DNA from 3 places in the Kitasatospora viridis genome. Region 3 is predicted to be linked to each of the others. Evidence: riboswitches for the same ligand, from Rfam matches in the RefSeq annotation. Region 3 holds a riboswitch; each other region holds the start of a gene.
The links. Region 3 has a riboswitch for magnesium ahead of FHX73_RS44345 (MgtC/SapB family protein). Riboswitches for the same ligand answer to the same signal wherever they lie in the genome.
Positions count from the first base shown of each region.

Region 1: it holds a riboswitch for magnesium, as region 3 does, so the genes downstream of both, FHX73_RS30680 (MgtC/SapB family protein) here and FHX73_RS44345 (MgtC/SapB family protein) in region 3, are expected to answer to the same signal.
Region 2: it holds a riboswitch for magnesium, as region 3 does, so the genes downstream of both, FHX73_RS25985 (NRAMP family divalent metal transporter) here and FHX73_RS44345 (MgtC/SapB family protein) in region 3, are expected to answer to the same signal.

Region 1 is NZ_VIWT01000002.1:766,647-775,921, forward strand. It holds gene FHX73_RS30665 (hypothetical protein) at 59-325, opposite strand; gene opgC (OpgC domain-containing protein) at 522-1,670, shown strand; gene FHX73_RS30675 (VOC family protein) at 1,677-2,051, opposite strand; gene FHX73_RS30680 (MgtC/SapB family protein) at 2,100-2,831, opposite strand; M-box (ykoK) riboswitch at 3,115-3,318, opposite strand; gene FHX73_RS45060 (phosphatase PAP2 family protein) at 3,421-4,122, opposite strand; partial or broken gene FHX73_RS47350 (S26 family signal peptidase) at 4,690-4,917, shown strand; gene FHX73_RS47355 (S26 family signal peptidase) at 5,135-5,320, shown strand; gene FHX73_RS47705 (hypothetical protein) at 5,383-6,018, opposite strand; partial or broken gene FHX73_RS47710 (hypothetical protein) at 5,988-6,101, opposite strand; gene FHX73_RS30700 (hypothetical protein) at 6,406-6,945, shown strand; gene FHX73_RS46585 (hypothetical protein) at 6,906-7,058, shown strand; gene FHX73_RS30705 (DUF6114 domain-containing protein) at 7,176-7,601, shown strand; gene FHX73_RS30710 (hypothetical protein) at 7,654-7,947, shown strand; gene FHX73_RS30715 (DUF6230 family protein) at 7,947-8,477, shown strand; gene FHX73_RS30720 (DUF6114 domain-containing protein) at 8,471-9,082, shown strand; gene FHX73_RS46590 (hypothetical protein) at 9,079-9,231, shown strand.
Region 2 is NZ_VIWT01000001.1:5,780,436-5,789,710, forward strand. It holds gene FHX73_RS25955 (transglycosylase domain-containing protein) at 1-634, opposite strand, end outside; gene FHX73_RS25960 (APC family permease) at 851-2,653, shown strand; gene FHX73_RS25965 (ArsR/SmtB family transcription factor) at 2,891-3,247, shown strand; gene FHX73_RS25970 (alpha/beta fold hydrolase) at 3,261-3,947, opposite strand; gene FHX73_RS25975 (MFS transporter) at 4,129-5,373, shown strand; gene FHX73_RS25980 (hypothetical protein) at 5,605-5,958, shown strand; M-box (ykoK) riboswitch at 6,047-6,221, shown strand; gene FHX73_RS25985 (NRAMP family divalent metal transporter) at 6,505-8,163, shown strand; gene FHX73_RS25990 (hypothetical protein) at 8,251-8,493, shown strand; gene FHX73_RS25995 (winged helix-turn-helix domain-containing protein) at 8,520-8,891, shown strand; gene FHX73_RS26000 (class I SAM-dependent methyltransferase) at 8,962-9,275, opposite strand, start outside.
Region 3 is NZ_VIWT01000009.1:300,814-310,088, reverse strand. It holds gene FHX73_RS44390 (DUF6230 family protein) at 1-447, opposite strand, end outside; gene FHX73_RS44385 (hypothetical protein) at 453-1,091, opposite strand; gene FHX73_RS44380 (DUF6114 domain-containing protein) at 1,085-1,513, opposite strand; gene FHX73_RS44375 (DUF6230 family protein) at 1,507-2,331, opposite strand; gene FHX73_RS44370 (DUF6114 domain-containing protein) at 2,384-2,812, opposite strand; gene FHX73_RS44365 (cholesterol esterase) at 2,931-3,695, opposite strand; gene FHX73_RS44360 (TetR/AcrR family transcriptional regulator) at 3,887-4,555, shown strand; gene lepB (signal peptidase I) at 4,667-5,296, opposite strand; gene FHX73_RS45455 (phosphatase PAP2 family protein) at 5,864-6,565, shown strand; M-box (ykoK) riboswitch at 6,668-6,871, shown strand; gene FHX73_RS44345 (MgtC/SapB family protein) at 7,155-7,886, shown strand; gene FHX73_RS44340 (VOC family protein) at 7,935-8,309, shown strand; gene opgC (OpgC domain-containing protein) at 8,316-9,275, opposite strand, start outside.

The sequences.
Region 1 (9,275 bases), on a different contig from region 3:
TCGCGCCGCGGAGGCGGTCCGATGGGCCGTCAGCTTCGTTCGCCTCGGCCCGGTCCGGCTAGTTCACGTAGAGGTCGGCCTCGCCGAGGATGCCGGAGCCGGTGAAGCCGGGGTTGAACGGGGTCCAGGTGCAGTAGAAGGCGGTCCACTGGTGGTTGGTGACGCCGAGGCTGCCCATGCTCTGGCACTGGTCCTGGTAGTAGTACTCGGCGTGCCAGGTGTAACCGGGCGCGGGGGCCGGGGCGGCCTCGGCGGTGCCGGCGGCCACCAGGCCGGCGCCGAGCGCGAGGGCGAGCGCTGCTGCGGTACGGAGACGTCGCGTCATGGTGCGGGGCCTTTCGGTTGTGGGGGAGGGGAGTTGGGGTGCGGACTCCGCCGTGGCGGGGTCGGAAGAAGGCTAGTGAACTGGTCTGGACCAGTCAATGGGTTCCATTCATCTCAGCTCACCGGGCGGCGATCTCTCAAGATTCCGGGAGGGCAGCTCTCAGACCCGTCAAAGACTGGTCTGGCCGACTGTCGGTATGACGTCGCTCCTCCATGTGCCAAGGTCAGGCCGAGTCGCCCGGTTCGTCCCGGCGAACGCGCGGGTCGGGACGGGCGGGCCCAGACGCGAGCGGGTCGTCACCCTCGACCTGATGCGCGGCTACTACGTGGCGATCCTCGCGGCGGTGCACCTCGACTACCTGCCCTCGCTGCTCGGGGACGTGGACGGACGGGGTTCGCTGCTGGTCTCCGAGGCGGAGAACTTCTTCCTGATCGCCGGACTGCTGGTCGGCATGCTGCGCCGGCGCGACCTGGAGCGGCACGGGGCGGCGCGGATGGCGCGCAACTCCTGGCAGCGGGCCGGCCGGCTGTACCTGGTCGCCGTGACGCTGACCCTGCTGTTCACCTGCATCGGACGGCTGGCCGCGGCACGCGGCGTCACCGCGGTCAAGGTCGGCCTGGACACCGGCTCCTCCCCGGCGGCCCTGCTCTGGCGGGCCGCGATGCTGCGCTACACCTACGGCTGGGCCGACTTCCTCACCTTCTACGTGCCGATGTTCCTGCTGGTGCCGCTGGCCGTCTGGCTGCTCTCCCGCCGGCTCGCCGCGCTGGTGGTGCTGCTCGCGTACGCCGGCTACGTGCTGCCCTCGCAGTTCGCCACCGGCGCCGCCAGCCCGTTCCTGCAGTGGGGCGTCTACTTCTTCCTGGGCACCGTGGCCGGCTACCACTGGGACGACCTGCGCGGCTGGGTCGGACGCCTGGCACCGCGCCGGCGGCTGACGCTGCGCTGGGCCCTGGTGCTGGCCGCCGTGCTGATCTACGCCGCCGGCACCGTGCTGCTCTACCACCCGGAGTGGACCAGCTCGCCGCTGTACAACGAGCTGTTCCAGAACAACCGGCTGGGCCTGCTGCGCCCGGTGATCGCACCGGTCAGCGCGGCCGGGACCTACGTGCTCATCCGCCGTTTCGAGGCCCCGATCGCGCGCACGGTCGGCAAGGTGCTGCTGCCCTTCGGCCGCAACTCGCTCTACGTCTACGTGGCGCAGAGCTTCTTCATCTTCCTGGTGCCCTTCGTCTTCGGGCCGCGCGGCTTCTGGTTCAACACCAGCGTCGACCTGACGATCATCGCTGTCGTCTTCTGCGCCGTGCGCACCCGCTTCCTGGCCTTCCTGCTACCGGGAGCCTGACCGGTCCTAAGACTGCGGCGCGCTCTCGACGAACTCCAGGAGGTTGCCGACCGGGTCCTGGGTGTAGAACCGGCGGCTGGGCGGCAGGGTCTCGTCCCACACCACCAGGGCGCCGAGCTCGCCGAGGCGGGTGGCGAACTCGTCGATCTCGCTGACGGCGAGTCCGGGGTGGGCCTTGTGGGTGGGGCGGAACCCCTCCTCGATGCCGAGGTAGATGCGCACCCGTCCGCCGTCGGCGGCGAACCAGCAGCCGCCGGTGTCGGCGAGCGGGGCGGGCTTGGCGATCTCGGCCATCTGCAGCACGTCGCCGTAGAACGCCCGCAGCAGCGGCTCGGTGCCGGGCGGCGCGGCGAGTTGGACGTGGTCGAGCGCGGTGATCATGGATGTCTCTTTCCGGGGTAGGGATTTCGGGGGTCGGAGCGCGCCCGGTCAGGCGAGCGCCTCCTGCTCGGTGCGGTCGGGCTCCTCCTCCAGGTGCCAGTGCAGGTCCTGGATGCCCGGTTCGAGCGAGAGCCGGGAGACCACCTGCTCCAGCGCCGCGGCGACGTCGCCGGTGATGGCGACCGTGGCCCGCAGGCTGGCGGTGTCCTCGCGCTCCCGGCGGGCCCGCAGGCCGGTCGGGGCCAGGCCGGAGCCGGCGAGCGCCTGCAGCAGCAGGGCGCGGACGTGGCTCTCGGAGCGGCGGTCGCACCGCAGGTGGACGGTGGCGCGGACGGTGGCGTCCGGGTCGGTCCCGCTCGCGGGCGCCCGGTCGAGCAGCCGGCCGGCCGGGCGCAGCACGAGGTGCACGGCGAGCACGGTGAGCGTGCCGAGCAGGGCCAGGTCGAGGTGCCCGGAGGCGGCCAGCACGCCGACGGCGGCGGAGCACCACAGGGTGGCCGCGGTGTTGAGGCCGCGCACCCCGGCTCCGTCGCGCAGGATGACGCCGCCGCCGAGGAAGCCGATGCCGGAGACCACGTAGGAGGCGACCCGGGTGGGGCTGGTGGCGTCGCCGACGGCCTCGCTGTAGAGCACGAACAGGGTGGCGCCGGCGGCGACGAGGGCGTTGGTGCGCAGGCCGGCCATCCGGGCGCGCCACTGGCGCTCGACGCCGATCAGGGCGCCGCAGCCGACGCCGGTGGCGAGGCGGGTGAGGAAGTCGAGGGTGGTCAGGGTGTGCACGGGGGCACCTCCTTGTCGGGAGGGCGGCCGCCGGGCGCGCACCACCGGGACCCGCGGCGGCGGCACCGCGCGGGTCTGACGCTCCGTCAGAAGAGCGTGCAGGGAGGGTGGTTATCGCATGCCGACGGAGAACGAGGACAGGCGGGGGCAGGGGCTACTGTGGCCCGGACTACTGCAATCCATGTCTCTCGCCTCCTCCCGGTCGCACGCGCCCCGTGGCGCGCGTCATCGACTCGGCAAGGAGTTCACCGGCGCAGCCGCGATGCGCGGCCGCAGTGGTGCCGGTTCACCCCAACTCGTCAGAGCTTTGGCACTCCACGGCGTGATCCCTGCCCCGACCGCCGGCCGGGGGCCCATAGCGGGGCGCGGGAAGCCACTTGGGGTCAACCCTTAAGTCGGGAAGACCTGTCCTGAACCTGGGCGTCTCTCGACGTCGTCGGGTCAGTGGCCTGTGTCCGTGAAGACGCCTCACCGAACGAGGTGCCTTTCAAACCTCGCCAAGCCTAGACCCGATCCGGCGGGTCACTAAACACCTTTACGAAGTCTTGACCTTTTCCCCGGTGTTCGAGCACCCGGGTCGGTGGTCGGGTCAGGCTCGGCCGGGGGCGCGCCGGGCGCCGAACCACCTGCCCAGCCGGGACAGCTGACGGGTGCCCAGGAGGCCGAGCAGTGTCACCCCGACGCCGGCCACGCAGTCCAGCAGGTAGTGGTTGGCCGTGCCCATCACCACGACGGCGATGGTCGCGGGGTAGAGCAGCCCGAGCACGCGGAGCACGCGGTTGCGGCTGTGCCGGAAGACCAGCAGCCCGCACCACAGGGCCCAGCCGACGTGCAGGCTCGGCATCGCCGCGTAGTCGTTGGTCATCGCGGCGAGCCCCTTCGGCACGCCGCCCCCGCCGCTCCACCAGCCGAGCGAGGAGTGCAGGGCCAGCACGTCGACGAACCCTGACGAGTTGTCGAGCAGTCGTGGCGGCGCGGTCGGGAACGCGATGAACCCGACCAGCCCGAGGGTCGTCGTCAGCACCAGCCAGGTGCGGGCGCGCACGTAGTGCTCGCGGCGGTAGCGCCACAGCCAGAACAGCACGCCCGCCGTGACCGCGTAGTGCAGCGTGGCGTAGGCGAAGTCGGCGGGCACGCCCAGGCAGGGGTGCTGCGCGAAGAGGCGGTTGAGCCAGTGCTCGGGGCTCAGGCCCAGGGCCCGCTCGCCGGCGAGCAGGTCACGGCCGTGCTGCTGGGCCTGCGGCAGGCTGCTGCTGGCGAGCAGGCGGCTGCCGTCGTAGGCCGCGTACACCAGCAGCAGCAGTTCCCACCGGGCGCGGCGCCACCACGGCCGCCGCGCCGCGGCGGCCGGCAGTGCTTCGAGTGACGGCGCTTCGAGAGGTGGTGCGGCGGGTCCGTCGAGCCCGCCGGGTGCCGTGTCGATCGTGGCACCGGGCTGGGCGTAGTCGTTCTTCAGCGTGATCCCCTCCTTGAGCGCGTGAGCTCCGGGGCGGCTGGTTTCACGTGCTGACGACCCGGCAGGGTTGTGGACACGCCGAACCGGACCTCCATGCTTCCCCCGCTTCCGCCGACCGCCGCGGCACTCGTTCGTGTGCTTCACGCGCGACTGGATCTTAACTCTTGGCAGGACTGCCACGTGTGCGGCCACCCGGTGCGAACGCCGCCCCCCATATCCCCCATGACCTGCGGCCCGGCCGACGCGCCAGTCTGACATGTGCCCGGCGAGCCGGAGGCCGTGACACGCCAGGGCCGGCCGCCGGTCAGTTCCCCGGCCGTGCGCGGTACTTGACGGCCGCGCGGCGCAGCCCGCACGCTCGGCGGTCTTGGCGGTCTTGGCGCACGAGTCCGGAGGGGTGCGATGGCACGGGGCGAAGGTGGCCGGCGGGTCCGGCGGGTGCTGTTCGTCGCGCTGGGCGTGTCGGTGGGGCTCTGCGCGGCCCTGGCGGTGGCGGTCGCGGCGCTCGCGGTGCGGGTCGACGGGCACAGCATGCAGCCGACGCTGGCCAACGGGCAGCGCCTGCTGACCGTCCCGGGCACGGGCGGCACGGCGCGCCGGTTCGACGTGGTGCTGCTGCGCGCCCCCGGGCGGGACACCACCATCGTGAAGCGGGTGATCGGCCTGCCCGGCGACCGGGTGGAGATCGACTCGACCCCGCAGGACCCGTTCACCGTGCTGGTCCAGCCCGGCGGCAGCGGCCAGTGGTACCGGGTGGACCAGTCGACCTGGCCGGGGCAGGCGCACCGGAGCAGCAACTGCTGCCAGCCGGACGGCCGCCGGGACGCGACCCGCGCACGCGCAGGCGGTGCCGCCGGGCAAGCTGTTCTTCCTGGGCGACAACCCCGACGGCTCCGACGACGCGCGCAGCTACGGCTGGGGCGACCTGGCCACCGTCAGCGGCCGGATCGGCCTGCGGGTCTGGCCGCTGGGCGCGTTCGGCCCCCTGCCGACCGGCCCGACGCTGTCCCCGGTGCCGGCGCCCTCCGCCTGAAGCGGAATTCGCCGAGCGGAAAAGCGATACGGGGCGTAGCGGAAATGGCAGCCGGAAAGGGATCAGCGGAACCGGATAAACGAAACGGGCGGGTAGCGGGAATTCGGTGCCGTCAGATTCCGGCCGGGGCAGGCGGTTCCGGCCCGGTCGGTTCCGCATCGGTCGGTTCCGGCTCGGGGGTCGACCACCCCCGAGACCCGCATGACGATCTCCGCGATCCGCCGCACCGCCTCGGCGCGCCCGGACTGCTCGGGGTCCGCCGAGGACTGGAGCAGGTGGCTCGCGGTGAGGCGCACCACGGCCTCCACGGCGAGCGAGCGGGAGAGCGGGTCGACGTCCGGCCAGACCTCCTCGGTGTAGCCGGTGAGCAGCTCGGAGACGGTGTCGAAGGCGGCGCCGGAGCGGTGGTCAGGTAGGCGAGCAGCCCGTTCTCCTCGTCCCGATCGGCCGTCAGCACCGCTCTGAGCAGCGGGTTCACGTCCGCCTCGCGCAGGATGAAGCCGACGCCCGCCTCGGTGGCGGCGCGCAGCCGGCCGCGGTTGGCGTCGAGCTGCGCCAGGATGCCGAGCGCGATCCGGTCGAGCTCGCGGGTGAAGAGCTGATGGCCCAGGCCCTCCTTGGAGCCGAACTCGTTGTAGACCGTCTGCCTGCTGACTCCGGCCACGGTCGCGATCTCGGTCATGTGCAGCCGGCGGAATCCGCGGTCGGCGATCAGTTCGGCGGCCGAGTCCAGCAGCCGATCGCGCACCGGGGACCTTTCGGGATCGCGGTACCAGGCCATTCGCGGAGTCTAGTCAGCGAATCCTGCTCGGCTTATTGACGGACCGTCTGATAGTGCCTACGTTCTGGACACACTGCCAGAACCTTGTAAACCGACTCGGGTGGATTCCTCACGGTTCCTCCCGTCATCGGCTCATCGGCAGTGCCCTCACCCACCCCCCCGCCGTAGGCGGGAAGAGCGTCGGAGTGACCCATGCAGGAGAGATCCGAGGAAGGCACCCCACAACACACCGAACCGTCGAGCGGGGCGGGCGGTCGCGCCACCGCGCGGCGTCACCCGCTGGCGGCGCAGCGCCCTGGTGGCCGTGCCGGCCGCCGTCGCGATCACCGCCATGGCGATGGCGATGACCGAGGGCGCGCTGGCGGCGAACCTGTCGCTGACCGCCGTCCCGTTCACCCTCAGCTCCACCACCGTCGCGGCCCCGAAGGGCCTCGGCACCGTCATGACCACGGTGAACGCCGGCAGCAACCCGGCCGCCGTCTCCGAGGTGGGCCTGCCGAAGGCCGGCCTGGACGGGGTCTGCATCCACGCCACCCAGTCGGTGAACCTGCCGCTGGTCGGCACGGTCGGCACCTGGTCGCTCAACATCACCTCACCGGCGGCCGCCACCCCGCTGACCAACCGCTCAGCTCGACGCCGGCCAGGGCCTGCAGGCCAGCAACCTGATCCTGGACGGCAACGCGATCACGGGCGCCAGCGCGACCCTGAACGCCAGCGGCACCACGCCCAACACATCGCGCGGCGGCCGACAGCGCCAACATCAAGAACAGCGGCATCACCGACGGTTCGGCCGGCCAGTTCGGCTTGGACGCGACCGGCGGCGAGACCGACATCAGCGGCCTGAAGGCCAACGCCAACGGCGCCACCCTCGGCGGCGCGATCACCCTGCCCAACCTCAGCATCTCGCTGGTCAACGGCGACACCGCGGGCAAGGGCACCGGCGGCAGCGACTGCTGACCCGCCCACCGCACACCCGGGTGGAGTCCGACCCACCAGGACTCCACCCGCACCGCGGCCCCACCGGCCGGGAACCGCACCACCCGCCCCGACTCCCCACGCCCCGCGAGGTCCACGATGGCCGAGAACCACCCAGGCCCGCTCCGGGATCTGGCTCGCCCACCGCCGCTGGCGCCGCACCCGGCCTTCTGGGCCGCGGTCTGGACCGCCCTCGGCGGTTTCATCATCTTCTACCTGCCGCTCGCCCCGATCAGCGCCATGCTGCACGTCGGCCTCGGCGGCATCACCGGCATGGCCGGCGGCGCGATCCTGATGGCGCTGGCCCTGCTGATGCTGCTGATCCCCAGTCAGCGCTACACCGCCGGGGTGATCGCGGTGCTGGTCGGCGTCGCCTCCTTCCCGCTGACCAACCTCGGCGGGTTCTTCGTCGGGATGTTCCTCGCCGTCCTCGGCGGCGCGATGGCCGTCGGCTGGATGCCGGCCAAGCCGGCCCGCAGGTGGCGGCGGTTCCGGCGGATCCGGACCGAGGAGAAGGAGGCCTGATGTCCAGTCAGTTCCCGAACGATCCGGCGAATCCATCACAGAGTAGGCAGTCATGACGATCCGTCAGTCGTCCGCCCGATCGCACGGCACCCCACCCCTGCGCCGCCGGATCCGCCGCTGCCGGGCGACCGTGCGGTTCTGGCGCCACCGCGGCCGCGCGGCCGCCACCGAGTGGAACCGGCGGATGCTGGCCGAGGCCGCCGACGACACCCGGCGCGGCACCCGCTGGGGCCGCTCGGCCGCCGTGCTGCTGCCCGCTGCGCTCGGGGTCGGGGCGCTCGGGGCGAGCATCGCCACGGGTGCGCTCGCGGCGAGCTTCAACGGACCGACACCCCGTTCACCCTGATGTCCAACGGCGTCTCCGGCACCGGCTTCGGGGCCGTCCTGAACACGCCCACAGTCGAGTCGAGCACCGGCAGCACCTCGAACACCACCGCGATGGCCCGGGTCGCTTCGCCAGCGCCAACCTGGCCGGGCTGTGCGGGATCGTCCACCAGTCCTTCGCCGGGGTGGGGGTACTCGCTGCTGCTGACGGCCGGTCAGCAGGTCACCGTCACCCCGCCGACCACCTTCACCACCGACCTGAACGCCTCCAACCTCTACATCGAGGCGCCCTCGCTGAGCGCCAGCGGCAGCACCACGCTGCAGAACGCGGTGCTCGGGATGGCCGCCGACCAGGTGATGGTGGCGGGCTCGCCGCTCACCGGCGCCCAGGCGGGCGGCTTCGGCCTCGGCTCGGCGGGCTCCGGCCCGGGCGGCAGCACCGTCAACCTGGCCGGGCTGAACGCCACCGCGAACACCGCCGAGATCGCCGGCTCGCTGACCCTGCAGTCCCTCTCGATCAGGGTGGTGCCCGGATCGGCGACCTCGTGCTGACCGCCACCGCCCGGGGCGTCCGCGCGGGCCGGCGCTGGTTCCGGGCCTTCCGCCGCACCCGCCCGTTCTGGGGCTCGCTCTGGCTGGTGCTGGGCGGCTGGACGGTGCTGAAGTTCTCGCTCGGCGCGATCCGGCTGGTCACGGTCACCGGGTTCGACGCGCTGGCGGGCTACCTGGTCGGCGGCGGGATGATGCTGTGCGGGCTGATCCCGCTGGCGCTGCCCCGGCAGCGCTACAACACCTTCGGCCTGCTCGGCACGGTGCTGGCCGTGGTCTCGCTGGTGGTCTCCAACCTGGGCGGCTTCCTGCTCGGCATGCTGCTCGTGGTGCTGGGCGGCGCGATGATCGTCGGCTGGGGCCCGCGCCGCCGGCGCCGCGCCCAGGGCCGGGCGGGCCCCGGTCGAGAGCGGGAGCGGGAGGTGCTGAGGCCGGCCGCTGGCGCCGACTGCTCTGCGTGGCAGGGGTGTTCGGCGTGCTGGTCGCGGTCGCCGTGCTGCCCGGCGAGAACCCGTCGGCCGCGCACGCCGCCACCCCGGCTGTGCTGCCCGGCGAGCCGACTCCGCTCGGCATGCCGTTCCTGCCGACACCGAAACCCATGCACGTGACCATCGACGACCTGACGGCAGTCGGGCTGTCGGTGACCAACGGCGTGACCGTCCGGCTGTCCGACGGAACCACCGTCACCACCACCCAGTACACCTTCACCCCAGCTGCAGATCAACAGCCACATGCACGTCACCCACACCGCCCCTGACGGCACGGCACTGACCATCGACATCCCCAACTCCGGTTTCCTTC
Region 2 (9,275 bases), on a different contig from region 3:
GGATCTGCTGCTTGCTCTCCTTGCGGTCCAGCTTGACCGCCATGAAGATCTCGGTGAGCTTGCGGCTCATCGTCTGGTGCTGGTTCAGGTAGGCGTTCTTGACGTACTGCTGGGTGATCGTCGAGCCGCCCTGGGTCTGGCCGCCGGTGGCCATGTTGTAGACCGCCCGGACCATGCCGCGCGGCGAGACGCCGTAGTCGGTGTAGAAGGTCTCGTTCTCGGCGGCCAGCGCCGCCCACTGGACGCCCTGCGGTATTCGGTCCAGCGGGACGTCCTCCCGGTTGGTCTCCCCGGTGCGGGCCATCTCGGTGCCGTCGGCCCAGAAGTAGACGTTGTTCTGCTGGGTGGCGAAGGCCTTCAGATCGGTGGGGATCCGGGTCTGGTGGTAGGCGTAGGCCAGCAGGCCGACCAGGCCCACGGTGCCGAACAGCACGATCCGCAGCACGTGCCGCCAGGAGGGCAGCCAGCGGCGCGGGCCGCTGCGGTCCGGTCGGGGGTAGCCCTTGGGCCGCCGCAGTTCGGGATGCACGCAGGCGAGCGCCCGGCGGCGCAGTCGCAGGCCGGCGGATCTGCCCAGGTGCCTGGCGGCGGTGAGGCTCCGGTCGGCTGCCAGGGTCCACCTGTTGGCGGGCATGCGTCTCCCTGCGGTCTTGAGCTGTGCTCCGGATCCCCCCGGAATATGACGCGTCGGCAGGGTGGTCCGGTTGCAAGTCGATCTAGGCGGGCGTCCCCCGGACGGGCCATCAGAACGAAGCGGAGGGAAGGATTCCGTCCGTTGGCTGCGCGTCCTGCCCGGGCCGGTGCGGCCCGGCCGCTAGCGTCGCCCCACAACCCGGAGAGAGGTGCGGCGGTGGAGGCGACGGAGCCGGCGGTCGGCGGCGAGCGCGAGCGGGACCGGCTGACCGTCCCCCAGGGACTGGCCGCGCTCTCGCTGGACGCGCTCGCCTCGGTGGCCTACGGGCCGGAGGCGATCGTCCTGGTGCTCGCCGCGGCCGGCGCGACCGGCCTGGACTACACCCTCCCGGTCACCCTGGCCATCGTGGTGCTGCTGGCCGCGCTCACCTTCTCCTACCGCCAGGTGATCGCCGCCTTCCCGAACGGCGGCGGCGCCTACGCGGTGGCGGGCCGTCACCTCGGCCGCCGGGTCAGCCTGGTCGCGGCCGCCTCGCTGATCATCGACTACGTGCTCAACGTGGCCGTCTCGGTCTCGGCCGGGGTGGCCGCGCTCACCTCCGCCTTCCCCTCGCTGTACGGCGACCGGGTGGTGATCTGCGTCGCGGTGCTGGTCCTGATCACCGGCTTCAACCTGTACGGCGTGGCCGAGTCGGCCAAGGCGCTGATCCTGCCCACCGTGGTCTTCGTGGTCGCGGTCTTCGCGGTGATCGTGGTCGGCCTGCTGCGCAGCCACCCGCTGACCGCGCCGACCCGGCCGGGCCCGGCCACCGAGGCCGTCGGCCTGCTCCTGCTGCTCAAGGCCTTCGCCTCCGGCTGCGCCGCGCTGACCGGCGTGGAGGCGATCGCCAACGCCGTGCCGACCTTCCGCACGCCCCGGGTGCTGCGGGCCCAGCGCACCGAGATCGCGCTCGGCGCACTGCTCGGCGCGATGCTGATCGGCCTCTCGCTGCTGATCCGCAGGTTCCACGTCGCGCCGGACCCCACCAAGACCGTGCTGGCCCAGCTCACCGACGCCTCGCTCGGCCACAACCTGGCCTTCTACGTGGTGCAGTTCGCCACCGTGGCGCTGCTCGCGCTGGCCGCCAACACCTCCTTCGGCGGCATGCCGGTGCTCACCTCGCTGCTGGCCCGCGACCACCACCTGCCGCACGTCTTCGCGCTGCGCGCCGACCGGCAGGTCTACCGGCACGGGGTGGCGGTGCTGGCGGTGGCCGCGCTGGTGCTGCTGGTCGGCGCGCAGGGCAACACCCAGGCGCTGGTGCCGGTCTTCGCGATCGGCGTCTTCATCGGGTTCACCATCTCCCAGGTCGGCATGGTCCGGCACTGGCGGATCGAGCGCGGCCCCGGCTGGCGGTGGCGGGCGCTGCTGAACGGCGTCGGCGCGGTGCTCACCGCCGCGGCCACCGTGATCGAGCTGATCGCCAAGTTCGGCGAGGGCGGCTGGCTGGTCTTCCTGGCGGTGGCCGTGCTGGTGCTGCTCTTCGAGTCGGTGCACCGCAGTTACCGGCGGATCGGGCTGGCGCTGCGGGTGGACGAGGTGCCCGGGCCGCCGCAGCCGCGCCGCTCGCTGGTGGTGGTGCCGGTCGGCGCGGTCAACCTGCTCACCCGGGAGGCGTTGAGCGCGGCGCTGTCGATGGGGGACGAGGTGCGGGCGGTCACCGTGGTCTACGCCGACGACGAGACGGCGGCGGAACGGATGCGGGCGCAGTGGGCGGCCTGGCACCCGCAGGTGCCGCTGGTCCCGCTGCCCAGCCGGACCCGTTCGCTGACCCGCCCGATCGTCGACTACCTGCGCCGGGTGGCGGCCGAGGAGAGTGACCACGAGCGGCTGGTGGTGCTGATCCCGGAGACCCACCTGCCGCACCCGTGGCAGCGGTTGCTGCAGAACCAGCGCGGGGCGGTGCTGGACCTGGCGGTGCGGCGGTACACCGACGCGGTGATCTGCCGGCTGCGGTTCCGGCTGGAGATCCCGGGCTGAGCCCGAGAGCCGGGACCGAAGGGCGCCAAGCAAGCGTCAAGATCCGCTCCGGGCGCGTGAAGAACGCGTCAGGGCGGCCGGCACGGCCCCGCGGCCCGGATAGCTTTCTGGTGCGACGGACCGGTCGGACCGATGGGGAGCGGTGGGCCGGTCGCAACACGCGGAGGGCGCGGGACCTGGCATGGCGGCCGGGCACCGCGCCCTCCGGCGCGTCCGGGGCCGCCTAGGATGGGCCTCATGAGCAAGGGCGGGCAGGTCTCAGGTGCGAACCATGTGCAGGAACCGGTGACGGAGGAGCGGCTCGACGTCGCCGCCGGCATCCTCGCCCTGCTCGCCGACCGCACCCGGCTCGCCCTGCTGCACCACCTCGGCGAGGGCGAGGCCGACGTCAGCACGCTCACCGAGGCCACCGGCGCCACCCGCACCTCGGTCAGCCAGCACCTCGGCAAGCTCCGCCTGTCCGGCCTGGTGACCACCCGCAAGGACGGCCGCCGGGTGGTCTACGCCCTGCGCCACGGCCACCTGCGCCGCCTGGTCGACGAGGCGCTCAGCGTGGCCGACCACGAGATCGGGCACCTGCCCTCGCACGACTGAGGCACCGACTGCCTTACGCCTCCAGGCTCTTGGCGGCGTCCCGGATGACGTCGAGGACGAAGTCGGGGTGCGACAGCATGGGCACGTGGCTGCTGTCGACGTCGTGGGTCTTGGCGCCCATGCGCTCGGCGGCGGCCCGCTCCAGGTCGGGGCTCACGGTGCGGTCGTGGTTCGCGACGATGTACCAACTCGGCTTCGTGCGCCAGGCGGTGCCGGGGACCTGCTGGGCGAACAGGTCGGGCACGGGCACGGCGCCGGTCGCGTGGACGAGCTTCTGCTCGGCGGCGGGCAGGTCGCGGCAGAAGTCGGCGAGGCCCGACTCGCGCAGCCAGATCCGGCCGTCGGAGACGTCGAGCTGCTCGAAGACGGGCATGGTGGGGTACTTGGCCTGCTGGTCCTGCGAGGTCTCGTCCTCGTCGGGGGCGAGCGCGGCGATGTAGACCAGGGCGCCGACGCGGTCGTGGACGCCGGCCTTGGTGATCAGGGTCCCGCCGTAGGAGTGGCCGACCAGCACGACCGGGCCGGGCACGTGCTCGATGGCGCGGGTGACGCAGGCGACGTCGCCCGCGAGCGAGTCGAGGCCGTGCTGCGAGCTGTAGACCTGGTGGCCCTCGGCCTGGAGCGCGGGGATGAGCTTGTTGAAGCACGACCCGTCGGCCCAGAGTCCGTGGGCGAAAACGATGCTGGCCCTGCTGGCCATGACGTCCTCCTTGGTAGGTGTCAGGCCACGACGGTATCCCACGTTAGGTGACTACCTGATTACCCTCGGTTGGCAAGTCTGCTCGTCTTCCGGTGCGAATATCCCGTCTATATGTGCGCAGGTGCGCACATGAGATATGCTCGGCGCACCGTGCTGGCGCCTACCCCTGCCGAGGTGTGCCGTGTTTGGGCTCTTCCGCCACCGTACGTACCGTCATCTCTTCGCCGCCCAGGTCATCGCGCTGACCGGGACCGGCCTGGCCACCGTCGCGCTGAGCCTGCTCGCCTACGGGCTGGCCGGGGCGCGGGCCGGGGAGGTGCTGGGGACGGCGCTGGCGATCAAGATGGTCGCGTTCGTCGGGTTCGCCCCGCTGGTCGGCGCGCACGCGCACCGGCTGCCGCGCCGGGTGCTGCTGGTCGGCGCCGACCTGATCCGGGCCGGGGTGGCGCTGGCGCTGCCGTTCGTCGACCGGGTCTGGCAGGTGTACCTGCTGATCTTCGTGCTGCAGGCGGCCTCGGCCGCGTTCACCCCCGCCTTCCAGTCGCTGGTGCCCGAAGTGCTCACCGAGGAGCGGGAGTACACCCGGGCGCTCTCGCTGGCCAGCCTCGCCTACGACCTGGAGAACCTGTGCAGCCCCGCGCTGGCCGCCGGGCTGCTCGCCGTGCTGACGTACCACCAGCTCTTCTTCGGCACCGTGGTCGGCTTCCTCGCCTCGGCCGCGCTGGTGGTCTCGGCCGTGCTGCCGAAGCCGGTGCGGCGGCCGGTCGAGGGCGGGGCGCTGGCCCGGTCCACCGCAGGGGTGCGGCTGCTCTGGCGCGAACCCCGGCTGCGGGCGCTGCTCGCGCTCAACCTCGCGGTGGCGGCCGGGGGAGCGGTGGTCTACGTGAACACCGTGGTGTACGTGCGGCACCAACTGCACCTGGGAGCGGGCGCGGTGGCGTTCGCGCTGGGCGCCTACGGGGCCGGGTCGATGACGGCCGCGCTGCTGCTGCCCCGGGTGCTGGAGCGGGTGTCGGACCGGGTCGTGCTGCTCGGCGGCGGCTTCGCGATCGCGGCGCTCTTCGTGCCGCTGACCGGCCTCACCATGGCCGGCGGGCGCGGGAGTTGGCAGTGGCCGACGCTGCTTGCAGTGTGGGCGGCGCTCGGCGCGGCCTGTGCCTCGGTCAACGCGCCGGCGGGCCGGCTGATCCGACGCTGCGTCAGCGCGGAGCGGCGGGCCGACGCGTTCGCCGCCCAGTTCTCGCTCTCGCACAGCTGCTGGCTGCTCACCTATCCGCTCGCGGGCTGGCTCGGCGCCACGGCGGGCCTGGCGGCGGCGGTGCTCGCCCAGGGGGCCCTCGCGGCGGTCGCGGCGGTCGCGGCGGCGCGGATCTGGCGCCCGGAGCGGAGCCCGGCCCGGCGGGTGCGCCCACTGGTGGCCGCCTGACGGAGCGGGCCCACCCTGCGGAGTCGACGCCCCGTCACAGCGGCGCCGGGATCGGAGACGGGCGCCGCGGCGAACAGTACGGCCCAGCTCTCGCGAACGCTGTCAAGGCGGCGGTGACGACACAAACGGTGGCTATAGTGGCGACCGCCTTCCGGCATCCCGTTCGATCAACGCTGGTCGACGGCGTCCTCGACGTACCGTCAACTCGCGTGCGCACACCGGAGGTTGGCCATGTCCATCCTGACCATCGCGCGACACGTCCGGCACCAGCCGGCCGCAGCGCAGCACCACCCGCAGCACCACCCGCAGGACCGGGGCCCGCAGCCGCGCGGCTGTCTGCGGCTCACCCTGCGCGACGGCGCGGCCCGGCTCTACCTGCTGGACGCCCGCGACTTCGCCGCCACCACCTCGCCCGAGGTGGCGTACGACGCCCGGATCCACACCGCCTACCTGCTCGCGGTGCAGGGCCACCGCCCCGAGTGGCTGGCCCAGCACCTCGACCTGCCGGTCGACGCGGTCCGCCGGATCGCCGAGCACGCCGCGCAGTTCGGCCCGGCCGGCCCGGGCACCCGACCGCCTGAGTAGCAATCAGGTCGTCAAAACTCCGTAAAGGGCTGAAGTGGTTGCCCGAACATGGAGTAACCTTGTTGTGGTTTTGCAGTGGATCCAAAAACAGGCACCTCGTTCGGTGAGGCGTCTTCGCGGACACAGGCCACTGACCCCACGACGTCGAGAGACGCCCAGGGTCAGGACAGATCTTCCCGACCTAAGGGTTGATCCCAAGTGGCTGCCCACTCCGGTGGGAGTACGCCGTGAAGTGCCAAAGCTCTGACGAGTTGGGGTGAGCCAGTAGGCCGTCGTGCGCACTGGCGAACTCCTTGCCGTGTCGATGACACACGCCACGGGGCGTGTGCGACCGGGAGGAGGCGAGAGACATGGACTGCAGTAGTCCGGGCCACAGTTGCCCCTACCCCCGCCTGTCCTCGTACTCCTACGGCACGCGGTAACCACCTTCTCTGCGCCTTCGTCCGACACGACGTCAGTTCGTGCTGCCCGGACGGCCCTCGCAGGGCGGATCGCTGCTGCCTGCCACCGACCTCCCCCGTCATCGGGGGGCCAGGGAGGCCTGCCATGACCGACATCACCACCAAGACCGACCTCACCGCCGGGGTTCCGGCACCCCGCGCCGCCGTTCTGGACGACGCGCACATCGGTGACATCAAGGGTGCTCTGGGCACCATTCGTTTGGACGACGACGCTCCGCGCAAGGGGTTGTCGGCGAAGTTGAAGACGTTGCTGGCCATTGTGGGGCCGGGCCTGATCGTGATGGTCGGGGACAACGACGCGGGTGCGTTCTCGACGTACGGTCAGGCGGGGCAGAACTACGGCACGAGCCTGCTGTGGACGCTGCTGCTGCTGGTTCCGGTGCTGTACGTGAACCAGGAGATGGTGCTGCGCCTGGGTGCGGTGACCGGGGTGGGGCACGCCCGGCTGATCCTGGAGCGGTTCGGGAGGTTCTGGGGCGCGTTCAGTGTGATCGACCTGTTCCTGTTGAACGCGTTGACGCTGGTGACGGAGTTCATCGGGGTGACGCTGGCGGCGGGGTACCTGGGGCTGCCGAAGGTGGCGTCGGTGGTGCTGGCGGCGGCGATCATCATCGCGTCGGCGTTCACGGGTTCGTTCCGGCGGTTCGAGCGGATCGCGGTGGCGCTGTGCGCGGGTTCGCTGCTGCTGGTCCCGATCTACTTCATGGTGCACCCGAAGAGCTCGCAGATGGGCCACGACTTCGTGGTGCCCAACATGCCGGGCGGTACGGGGCAGTTGGCGACGGTGATGCTGCTGATCATCTCGATCGTGGGTACGACGGTGGCGCCGTGGCAGCTGTTCTTCCAGCAGAGCTACGTGATCGACAAGCGGATCACGCCGCGGTTCATGAAGTACGAGAAGGTCGATCTGTGGATCGGCATCGTGATCGTGGTCGTGGGTGCGGCGGCGATGATGGGGTTCGCGGCGGCGGCGTTCGCGGGCACGGACGGGTTCGGGCAGTTCTCGGACGCGGCCGGGGTGGCCAGGGGGTTGGAGGCGCACGCGGGCAAGCTGGTGGGTGTGCTGTTCGCGATCGCGCTGCTGGACGCCTCGATCATCGGTGCGTTCGCGGTGTCGCTGTCGACGGCTTATGCGATCGGTGACGTGTTCGGGATCAAGCACTCGCTGCACCGGGGGATCGGTGGGGCGAAGGGGTTCTACGCGGTGTACGCGGGTCTGGTGTGTGCGGCGGCGGGGATCGTGCTGGTGGCCTCGGACCACACGCTGGGTCTGTTGACGCAGGGTGTGCAGGTGTTGGCGGGGGTGTTGCTGCCGTCGGCGTCGGTGTTCCTGCTGCTGCTGTGCAACGACCGTCAGGTGCTGGGGCCGTGGACGAACGGGCCGAAGACGAACGCGTTCACGTCCGCGGTGGTGGGTGTGCTGGTGACGCTGTCGATCATCTTGACCGCGTCGGTGCTGTTCCCGGACATCTCCTCGGGCGCGATCCTGGACATCATGGCCGGCTGCGGTGTGGTGGGTGTGCTGGCGGCGGGCTTCGCCTTCACCCGCAAGCGCACCGCGACCAAGGAGGACCCGATCGACCGTACCGGCCGGGACACTTGGCGGATGCCGCCGCTGGAGACGCTGACGATGCCGGTGATGTCGACGGGTCGCAAGATCGGCATGGGCGCCCTGCGCGGGTACCTGTTCATCGCGATGATCCTGGTCGTCATCAAGCTGGTGCAGTCCGCCCTCGCCCACTGACACCCACTCAACTCCCTTTTCCCCCATCAGTTCTGTCCATGGGCGTGTTCGGCATGCCCGCAGACCCGGTCACGGAGGTGACACCAGATGTCCGTCATTGCCTCGTTCCAGTCCGTCCAGCTGAGCCGCCCGCGCACCCGCTCGTTGCGCGCCGCGTTCGCCCAGGCCGTCCAGCGCCTCGCTGAGAGCCCGTTCGACAGTCCGGTGCTGCACGCCGTCACCCCCGACGGGCCGCAGGGCGGTTCGCGTCGGCTGCGGGCCCGTTGGGAGTCGGTCACCGCCGCCGACGGGGCCACCCGGTTGGCCTGCCGCTGGACCGCCGACCGCTGAACCCGCACCACCCAAGGAGCTTCGACATGGCCATCCGCTACCCCCGACTCGACGTCGTCTTCTCGGCGAACCACCCCGACGTTCCCCGGACCGAGCTGCCCGGCCTGGTGGTCGACGTCGACCAGCGCACCGTCCTGGTGGACGGGCGCCCGATAGAGCTGCCGTTCCTGGAGTTCGAACTGCTCGCCCACCTGGTGGCCAGCCCGCTGCGGGTGCACTCCCGCGGCCAGCTGATGGAGGCGATCTGGGGCCGCCCCGACAACGGCGACACCCGCACCATCGCCACCCACATCGCCCGGATCCGCCGCAAGCTCGGCCCGGGCCACCGGGACGCGATCGCGACGGTCCGTCAGGTCGGCTACAAGTACGACCCGCGCCTCGTGCAGGCGGCGGCCTAGGGCGCGCGCCCCGCCGATCCTGCGCCTATGGTGCGCCTATGTTGCGCCTGCGCAGGATCGGCGGGACCGGTCAGACCAGACCCTGGTTCGACTCGCGCGACATCGTGACCCGCCACAGCCGGCGCGGCAGGGCGCCCTCCTCGAACGGCTGGACCTCCCGCAGGTCCCAGCCCTCGGCCAGGGCGTCCACCAGTTCGCGCGGGAAGAAGTGCACGGCGAAGCCGCCGTGCTCCCAGATGTCGTCCCCGTGGCCGGTGCCCGCGCCGTAGTGGGCGTCGCCGGTGTGGCGCACGGTGTAGACGAAGCTGCCGCCCGGCCGCAGCACCCGGCGCACCTCGGCGGTCAGCGCGTGCAACTCCGCGGTGCGCAGCGCCATGCAGAGCA
Region 3 (9,275 bases):
GATGTTGAGGTCGACCAGGCCGTCCATGTCGAGCACGCCGGTGGCGGTGCGCAGGTCGAGCACGGTGTTCTGGGTGGTGATCTCCCAGGTGCCCGGGTTGCCGTCGCCCAGGGTGATCATCAACGTGTAGGTGGCGCCGAGGAATTGCTGCTGCTGGGCCAGGCAGAGGCCGTTCAGCAGCCCGTTGGCGAAGCCCATCCGCAGGGGGTGGGCGGTGCCGGTGGTGCCGGTGGCGGTCTCGTAGGGCTGGTCGACCAGGGCGGCGGCGTAGTGGGTGCCGTAGAGGCTGCTGGTGGTGAGCTGGATCGCGCCGCTCTGGATGAGCAGTCCGCTGGCGAGCGCGCCGCCGGCCAGCGCGCTGCCGATGCCGCCGGCCGCGAGCAGGGCGGGGAGGGCGACCAGCAGGGCGCGCCGCCAGTGGGTCCGGCCCTCGGGCATCTCGTCCATGGCGCTCACGGCGTGGTCACCGTGATCGTGCCGGGCAGGTGGACCGGGTTGTTGGTGGAGCCGAGCGCGGCGTGGTCGTCGGTGGTCTGGATGCCGTAGACGTCGGCGTCGAAGCCGCTGGCCCCCGCGTTGAGTTTGATGAACGACCCGAAGAAGTTGAGCAGGCCCTGCACCCCGCAGATCGGGACCAGCACGGTGACGCAGATGTTGTTGATGGTCCCCCACATCACGGTGGTCTCCGGTGCGCCGGCGGTGTCGAGGCCGCCGAAGGAACCGGAGTTGGGGATGTCGATGGTCAGTGCCGTGCCGTCAGGGGCGGTGTGGGTGACGTGCATGTGGCTGTTGATCTGCAGCTGGGTGAAGGTGTACTGGGTGGTGGTGACGGTGGTTCCGTCGGACAGCCGGACGGTCACGCCGTTGGTCACCGACAGCCCGACTGCCGTCAGGTCGTCGATGGTCACGTGCATGGGTTTCGGTGTCGGCAGGAACGGCATGCCGAGCGGAGTCGGCTCGCCGGGCAGCACAGCCGGGGTGGCGGCGTGCGCGGCCGACGGGTTCTCGCCGGGCAGCACGGCGACCGCGACCAGCACGCCGAACACCCCTGCCACGCAGAGCAGTCGGCGCCAGCCGGCCGGCCTCAGCACCTCCCGCTCCCGCTCTCGACCGGGGCCCGCCCGGCCCGGGCGCGGCGCCGGCGGCGCGGGCCCCAGCCGACGATCATCGCGCCGCCCAGCACCCCGAGCAGCATGCCGAGCAGGAAGCCGCCCAGGTTGGAGACCACCAGCGAGACCACGGCCAGCACCGTGCCGAGCAGGCCGAAGGTGTAGCGCTGCCGGGGCAGCGCCAGCGGGATCAGCCCGCACAGCATCATCCCGCCGCCGACCAGGTAGCCCGCCAGCGCGTCGAACCCGGTGACCGTGACCAGCCGGATCGCGCCGAGCGAGAACTTCAGCACCGTCCAGCCGCCCAGCACCAGCCAGAGCGAGCCCCAGAACGGGCGGGTGCGGCGGAAGGCCCGGAACCAGCGCCGGCCCGCGCGGACGCCCCGGGCGGTGGCGGTCAGCACGAGGTCGCCGATCCGGGCACCACCCTGATCGAGAGGGACTGCAGGGTCAGCGAGCCGGCGATCTCGGCGGTGTTCGCGGTGGCGTTCAGCCCGGCCAGGTTGACGGTGCTGCCGCCCGGGCCGGAGCCCGCCGAGCCGAGGCCGAAGCCGCCCGCCTGGGCGCCGGTGAGCGGCGAGCCCGCCACCATCACCTGGTCGGCGGCCATCCCGAGCACCGCGTTCTGCAGCGTGGTGCTGCCGCTGGCGCTCAGCGAGGGCGCCTCGATGTAGAGGTTGGAGGCGTTCAGGTCGGTGGTGAAGGTGGTCGGCGGGGTGACGGTGACCTGCTGACCGGCCGTCAGCAGCAGCGAGTACCCCACCCCGGCGAAGGACTGGTGGACGATCCCGCACAGCCCGGCCAGGTTGGCGCTGGCGAAGCCGACCCGGGCCATCGCGGTGGTGTTCGAGGTGCTGCCGGTGCTCGACTCGACTGTGGGCGTGTTCAGGACGGCCCCGAAGCCGGTGCCGGAGACGCCGTTGGACATCAGGGTGAACGGGGTGTCGGTCACGTTGAAGCTCGCCGCGAGCGCACCCGTGGCGATGCTCGCCCCGAGCGCCCCGACCCCGAGCGCAGCGGGCAGCAGCACGGCGGCCGAGCGGCCCCAGCGGGTGCCGCGCCGGGTGTCGTCGGCGGCCTCGGCCAGCATCCGCCGGTTCCACTCGGTGGCGGCCGCGCGGCCGCGGTGGCGCCAGAACCGCACGGTCGCCCGGCAGCGGCGGATCCGGCGGCGCAGGGGTGGGGTGCCGTGCGATCGGGCGGACGACTGACGGATCGTCATGACTGCCTACTCTGTGATGGATTCGCCGGATCGTTCGGGAACTGACTGGACATCAGGCCTCCTTCTCCTCGGTCCGGATCCGCCGGAACCGCCGCCACCTGCGGGCCGGCTTGGCCGGCATCCAGCCGACGGCCATCGCGCCGCCGAGGACGGCGAGGAACATCCCGACGAAGAACCCGCCGAGGTTGGTCAGCGGGAAGGAGGCGACGCCGACCAGCACCGCGATCACCCCGGCGGTGTAGCGCTGACTGGGGATCAGCAGCATCAGCAGGGCCAGCGCCATCAGGATCGCGCCGCCGGCCATGCCGGTGATGCCGCCGAGGCCGACGTGCAGCATGGCGCTGATCGGGGCGAGCGGCAGGTAGAAGATGATGAAACCGCCGAGGGCGGTCCAGACCGCGGCCCAGAAGGGCCGGGTGCGGCGCCAGCGGCGGTGGGCGAGCCAGATCCGGCGGAGCGGGCCTGGGTGGTTCTCGGCCATCGTGGACCTCGCGGGGCGTGGGGAGTCGGGGCGGGTGGTGCGGTTCCCGGCCGGTGGGGGCCGCGGTGCGGGTGGAGTCCTGGTGGGTCGGACTCCACCCGGGTGTGCGGTGGGCGGGTCAGCAGTCGCTGCCGCCGGTGCCCTTGCCCGCGGTGTCGCCGTTGACCAGCGAGATGCTGAGGTTGGGCAGGGTGATCGCGCCGCCGAGGGTGGCGCCGTTGGCGTTGGCCTTCAGGCCGCTGATGTCGGTCTCGCCGCCGGTCGCGTCCAAGCCGAACTGGCCGGCCGAACCGTCGGTGATGCCGCTGTTCTTGATGTTGGCGCTGTCGGCCGCCGCGCCGATGGTGTTGGGCGTGGTGCCGCTGGCGTTCAGGGTCGCGCTGGCGCCCGTGATCGCGTTGCCGTCCAGGATCAGGTTGCTGGCCTGCAGGCCCTGGCCGGCGTCGAGCTGAGCGGTGGTCAGCGGGGTGGCGGCCGCCGGTGAGGTGATGTTGAGCGACCAGGTGCCGACCGTGCCGACCAGCGGCAGGTTCACCGACTGGGTGGCGTGGATGCAGACCCCGTCCAGGCCGGCCTTCGGCAGGCCCACCTCGGAGACGGCGGCCGGGTTGCTGCCGGCGTTCACCGTGGTCATGACGGTGCCGAGGCCCTTCGGGGCCGCGACGGTGGTGGAGCTGAGGGTGAACGGGACGGCGGTCAGCGACAGGTTCGCCGCCAGCGCGCCCTCGGTCATCGCCATCGCCATGGCGGTGATCGCGACGGCGGCCGGCACGGCCACCAGGGCGCTGCGCCGCCAGCGGGTGACGCCGCGCGGTGGCGCGACCGCCGCCCCGCTCGACGGTTCGGTGTGTTGTGGGGTGCCTTCCTCGGATCTCTCCTGCATGGGTCACTCCGACGCTCTTCCCGCCTACGGCGGGGGGGTGGGTGAGGGCACTGCCGATGAGCCGATGACGGGAGGAACCGTGAGGAATCCACCCGAGTCGGTTTACAGGTTCTGGCAGTGTGTCCAGAACGTAGGCACTATCAGACGGTCCGTCAATAAGCCGAGCAGGATTCGCTGACTAGACTCCGCGAATGGCCTGGTACCGCGATCCCGAAAGGTCCCCGGTGCGCGATCGGCTGCTGGACTCGGCCGCCGAACTGATCGCCGACCGCGGATTCCGCCGGCTGCACATGACCGAGATCGCGACCGTGGCCGGAGTCAGCAGGCAGACGGTCTACAACGAGTTCGGCTCCAAGGAGGGCCTGGGCCAGCAGCTCTTCACCCGCGAGCTCGACCGGATCGCGCTCGGCATCCTGGCGCAGCTCGACGCCAACCGCGGCCGGCTGCGCGCCGCCACCGAGGCGGGCGTCGGCTTCATCCTGCGCGAGGCGGACGTGAACCCGCTGCTCAGAGCGGTGCTGACGGCCGATCGGGACGAGGAGAACGGGCTGCTCGCCTACCTGACCACCCGCTCCGGCGCCGCCTTCGACACCGTCTCCGAGCTGCTCACCGGCTACACCGAGGAGGTCTGGCCGGACGTCGACCCGCTCTCCCGCTCGCTCGCCGTGGAGGCCGTGGTGCGCCTCACCGCGAGCCACCTGCTCCAGTCCTCGGCGGACCCCGAGCAGTCCGGGCGCGCCGAGGCGGTGCGGCGGATCGCGGAGATCGTCATGCGGGTCTCGGGGGTGGTCGACCCCGAGCCGGAACCGACCGATGCGGAACCGACCGGGCCGGAACCGCCTGCCCCGGCCGGAATCTGACGGCACCGAATTCCGCTACCCGCCGTTTCGTTTATCCGGTTCCGCTGATCCCTTTCCGGCTGCCATTTCCGCTACGCCCCGTATCGCTTTTCCGCTCGGCGAATTCCCGCTTCAGGCGGAGGGCGCCGGCACCGGGGACAGCGTCGGGCCGGTCGGCAGGGGGCCGAACGCGCCCAGCGGCCAGACCCGCAGGCCGATCCGGCCGCTGACGGTGGCCAGGTCGCCCCAGCCGTAGCTGCGCGCGTCGTCGGAGCCGTCGGGGTTGTCGCCCAGGAAGAACAGCTTGCCCGGCGGCACCGCCTGCGCGTGCGCGGTCGCGTCCCGGCGGCCGTCCGGCTGGCAGCAGTTGCTGCTCCGGTGCGCCTGCCCCGGCCAGGTCGACTGGTCCACCCGGTACCACTGGCCGCTGCCGCCGGGCTGGACCAGCACGGTGAACGGGTCCTGCGGGGTCGAGTCGATCTCCACCCGGTCGCCGGGCAGGCCGATCACCCGCTTCACGATGGTGGTGTCCCGCCCGGGGGCGCGCAGCAGCACCACGTCGAACCGGCGCGCCGTGCCGCCCGTGCCCGGGACGGTCAGCAGGCGCTGCCCGTTGGCCAGCGTCGGCTGCATGCTGTGCCCGTCGACCCGCACCGCGAGCGCCGCGACCGCCACCGCCAGGGCCGCGCAGAGCCCCACCGACACGCCCAGCGCGACGAACAGCACCCGCCGGACCCGCCGGCCACCTTCGCCCCGTGCCATCGCACCCCTCCGGACTCGTGCGCCAAGACCGCCAAGACCGCCGAGCGTGCGGGCTGCGCCGCGCGGCCGTCAAGTACCGCGCACGGCCGGGGAACTGACCGGCGGCCGGCCCTGGCGTGTCACGGCCTCCGGCTCGCCGGGCACATGTCAGACTGGCGCGTCGGCCGGGCCGCAGGTCATGGGGGATATGGGGGGCGGCGTTCGCACCGGGTGGCCGCACACGTGGCAGTCCTGCCAAGAGTTAAGATCCAGTCGCGCGTGAAGCACACGAACGAGTGCCGCGGCGGTCGGCGGAAGCGGGGGAAGCATGGAGGTCCGGTTCGGCGTGTCCACAACCCTGCCGGGTCGTCAGCACGTGAAACCAGCCGCCCCGGAGCTCACGCGCTCAAGGAGGGGATCACGCTGAAGAACGACTACGCCCAGCCCGGTGCCACGATCGACACGGCACCCGGCGGGCTCGACGGACCCGCCGCACCACCTCTCGAAGCGCCGTCACTCGAAGCACTGCCGGCCGCCGCGGCGCGGCGGCCGTGGTGGCGCCGCGCCCGGTGGGAACTGCTGCTGCTGGTGTACGCGGCCTACGACGGCAGCCGCCTGCTCGCCAGCAGCAGCCTGCCGCAGGCCCAGCAGCACGGCCGTGACCTGCTCGCCGGCGAGCGGGCCCTGGGCCTGAGCCCCGAGCACTGGCTCAACCGCCTCTTCGCGCAGCACCCCTGCCTGGGCGTGCCCGCCGACTTCGCCTACGCCACGCTGCACTACGCGGTCACGGCGGGCGTGCTGTTCTGGCTGTGGCGCTACCGCCGCGAGCACTACGTGCGCGCCCGCACCTGGCTGGTGCTGACGACGACCCTCGGGCTGGTCGGGTTCATCGCGTTCCCGACCGCGCCGCCACGACTGCTCGACAACTCGTCAGGGTTCGTCGACGTGCTGGCCCTGCACTCCTCGCTCGGCTGGTGGAGCGGCGGGGGCGGCGTGCCGAAGGGGCTCGCCGCGATGACCAACGACTACGCGGCGATGCCGAGCCTGCACGTCGGCTGGGCCCTGTGGTGCGGGCTGCTGGTCTTCCGGCACAGCCGCAACCGCGTGCTCCGCGTGCTCGGGCTGCTCTACCCCGCGACCATCGCCGTCGTGGTGATGGGCACGGCCAACCACTACCTGCTGGACTGCGTGGCCGGCGTCGGGGTGACACTGCTCGGCCTCCTGGGCACCCGTCAGCTGTCCCGGCTGGGCAGGTGGTTCGGCGCCCGGCGCGCCCCCGGCCGAGCCTGACCCGACCACCGACCCGGGTGCTCGAACACCGGGGAAAAGGTCAAGACTTCGTAAAGGTGTTTAGTGACCCGCCGGATCGGGTCTAGGCTTGGCGAGGTTTGAAAGGCACCTCGTTCGGTGAGGCGTCTTCACGGACACAGGCCACTGACCCGACGACGTCGAGAGACGCCCAGGTTCAGGACAGGTCTTCCCGACTTAAGGGTTGACCCCAAGTGGCTTCCCGCGCCCCGCTATGGGCCCCCGGCCGGCGGTCGGGGCAGGGATCACGCCGTGGAGTGCCAAAGCTCTGACGAGTTGGGGTGAACCGGCACCACTGCGGCCGCGCATCGCGGCTGCGCCGGTGAACTCCTTGCCGAGTCGATGACGCGCGCCACGGGGCGCGTGCGACCGGGAGGAGGCGAGAGACATGGATTGCAGTAGTCCGGGCCACAGTAGCCCCTGCCCCCGCCTGTCCTCGTTCTCCGTCGGCATGCGATAACCACCCTCCCTGCACGCTCTTCTGACGGAGCGTCAGACCCGCGCGGTGCCGCCGCCGCGGGTCCCGGTGGTGCGCGCCCGGCGGCCGCCCTCCCGACAAGGAGGTGCCCCCGTGCACACCCTGACCACCCTCGACTTCCTCACCCGCCTCGCCACCGGCGTCGGCTGCGGCGCCCTGATCGGCGTCGAGCGCCAGTGGCGCGCCCGGATGGCCGGCCTGCGCACCAACGCCCTCGTCGCCGCCGGCGCCACCCTGTTCGTGCTCTACAGCGAGGCCGTCGGCGACGCCACCAGCCCCACCCGGGTCGCCTCCTACGTGGTCTCCGGCATCGGCTTCCTCGGCGGCGGCGTCATCCTGCGCGACGGAGCCGGGGTGCGCGGCCTCAACACCGCGGCCACCCTGTGGTGCTCCGCCGCCGTCGGCGTGCTGGCCGCCTCCGGGCACCTCGACCTGGCCCTGCTCGGCACGCTCACCGTGCTCGCCGTGCACCTCGTGCTGCGCCCGGCCGGCCGGCTGCTCGACCGGGCGCCCGCGAGCGGGACCGACCCGGACGCCACCGTCCGCGCCACCGTCCACCTGCGGTGCGACCGCCGCTCCGAGAGCCACGTCCGCGCCCTGCTGCTGCAGGCGCTCGCCGGCTCCGGCCTGGCCCCGACCGGCCTGCGGGCCCGCCGGGAGCGCGAGGACACCGCCAGCCTGCGGGCCACGGTCGCCATCACCGGCGACGTCGCCGCGGCGCTGGAGCAGGTGGTCTCCCGGCTCTCGCTCGAACCGGGCATCCAGGACCTGCACTGGCACCTGGAGGAGGAGCCCGACCGCACCGAGCAGGAGGCGCTCGCCTGACCGGGCGCGCTCCGACCCCCGAAATCCCTACCCCGGAAAGAGACATCCATGATCACCGCGCTCGACCACGTCCAACTCGCCGCGCCGCCCGGCACCGAGCCGCTGCTGCGGGCGTTCTACGGCGACGTGCTGCAGATGGCCGAGATCGCCAAGCCCGCCCCGCTCGCCGACACCGGCGGCTGCTGGTTCGCCGCCGACGGCGGACGGGTGCGCATCTACCTCGGCATCGAGGAGGGGTTCCGCCCCACCCACAAGGCCCACCCCGGACTCGCCGTCAGCGAGATCGACGAGTTCGCCACCCGCCTCGGCGAGCTCGGCGCCCTGGTGGTGTGGGACGAGACCCTGCCGCCCAGCCGCCGGTTCTACACCCAGGACCCGGTCGGCAACCTCCTGGAGTTCGTCGAGAGCGCGCCGCAGTCTTAGGACCGGTCAGGCTCCCGGTAGCAGGAAGGCCAGGAAGCGGGTGCGCACGGCGCAGAAGACGACAGCGATGATCGTCAGGTCGACGCTGGTGTTGAACCAGAAGCCGCGCGGCCCGAAGACGAAGGGCACCAGGAAGATGAAGAAGCTCTGCGCCACGTAGACGTAGAGCGAGTTGCGGCCGAAGGGCAGCAGCACCTTGCCGACCGTGCGCGCGATCGGGGCCTCGAAACGGCGGATGAGCACGTAGGTCCCGGCCGCGCTGACCGGTGCGATCACCGGGCGCAGCAGGCCCAGCCGGTTGTTCTGGAACAGCTCGTTGTACAGCGGCGAGCTGGTCCACTCCGGGTGGTAGAGCAGCACGGTGCCGGCGGCGTAGATCAGCACGGCGGCCAGCACCAGGGCCCAGCGCAGCGTCAGCCGCCGGCGCGGTGCCAGGCGTCCGACCCAGCCGCGCAGGTCGTCCCAGTGGTAGCCGGCCACGGTGCCCAGGAAGAAGTAGACGCCCCACTGCAGGAACGGGCTGGCGGCGCCGGTGGCGAACTGCGAGGGCAGCACGTAGCCGGCGTACGCGAGCAGCACCACCAGCGCGGCGAGCCGGCGGGAGAGCAGCCAGACGGCCAGCGGCACCAGCAGGAACATCGGCACGTAGAAGGTGAGGAAGTCGGCCCAGCCGTAGGTGTAGCGCAGCATCGCGGCCCGCCAGAGCAGGGCCGCCGGGGAGGAGCCGGTGTCCAGGCCGACCTTGACCGCGGTGACGCCGCGTGCCGCGGCCAGCCGTCCGATGCAGGTGAACAGCAGGGTCAGCGTCACGGCGACCAGGTACAGCCGGCCGGCCCGCTGCCAGGAGTTGCGCGCCATCCGCGCCGCCCCGTGCCGCTCCAGGTCGCGCCGGCGCAGCATGCCGACCAGCAGTCCGGCGATCAGGAAGAAGTTCTCCGCCTCGGAGACCAGCAGCGAACCCCGTCC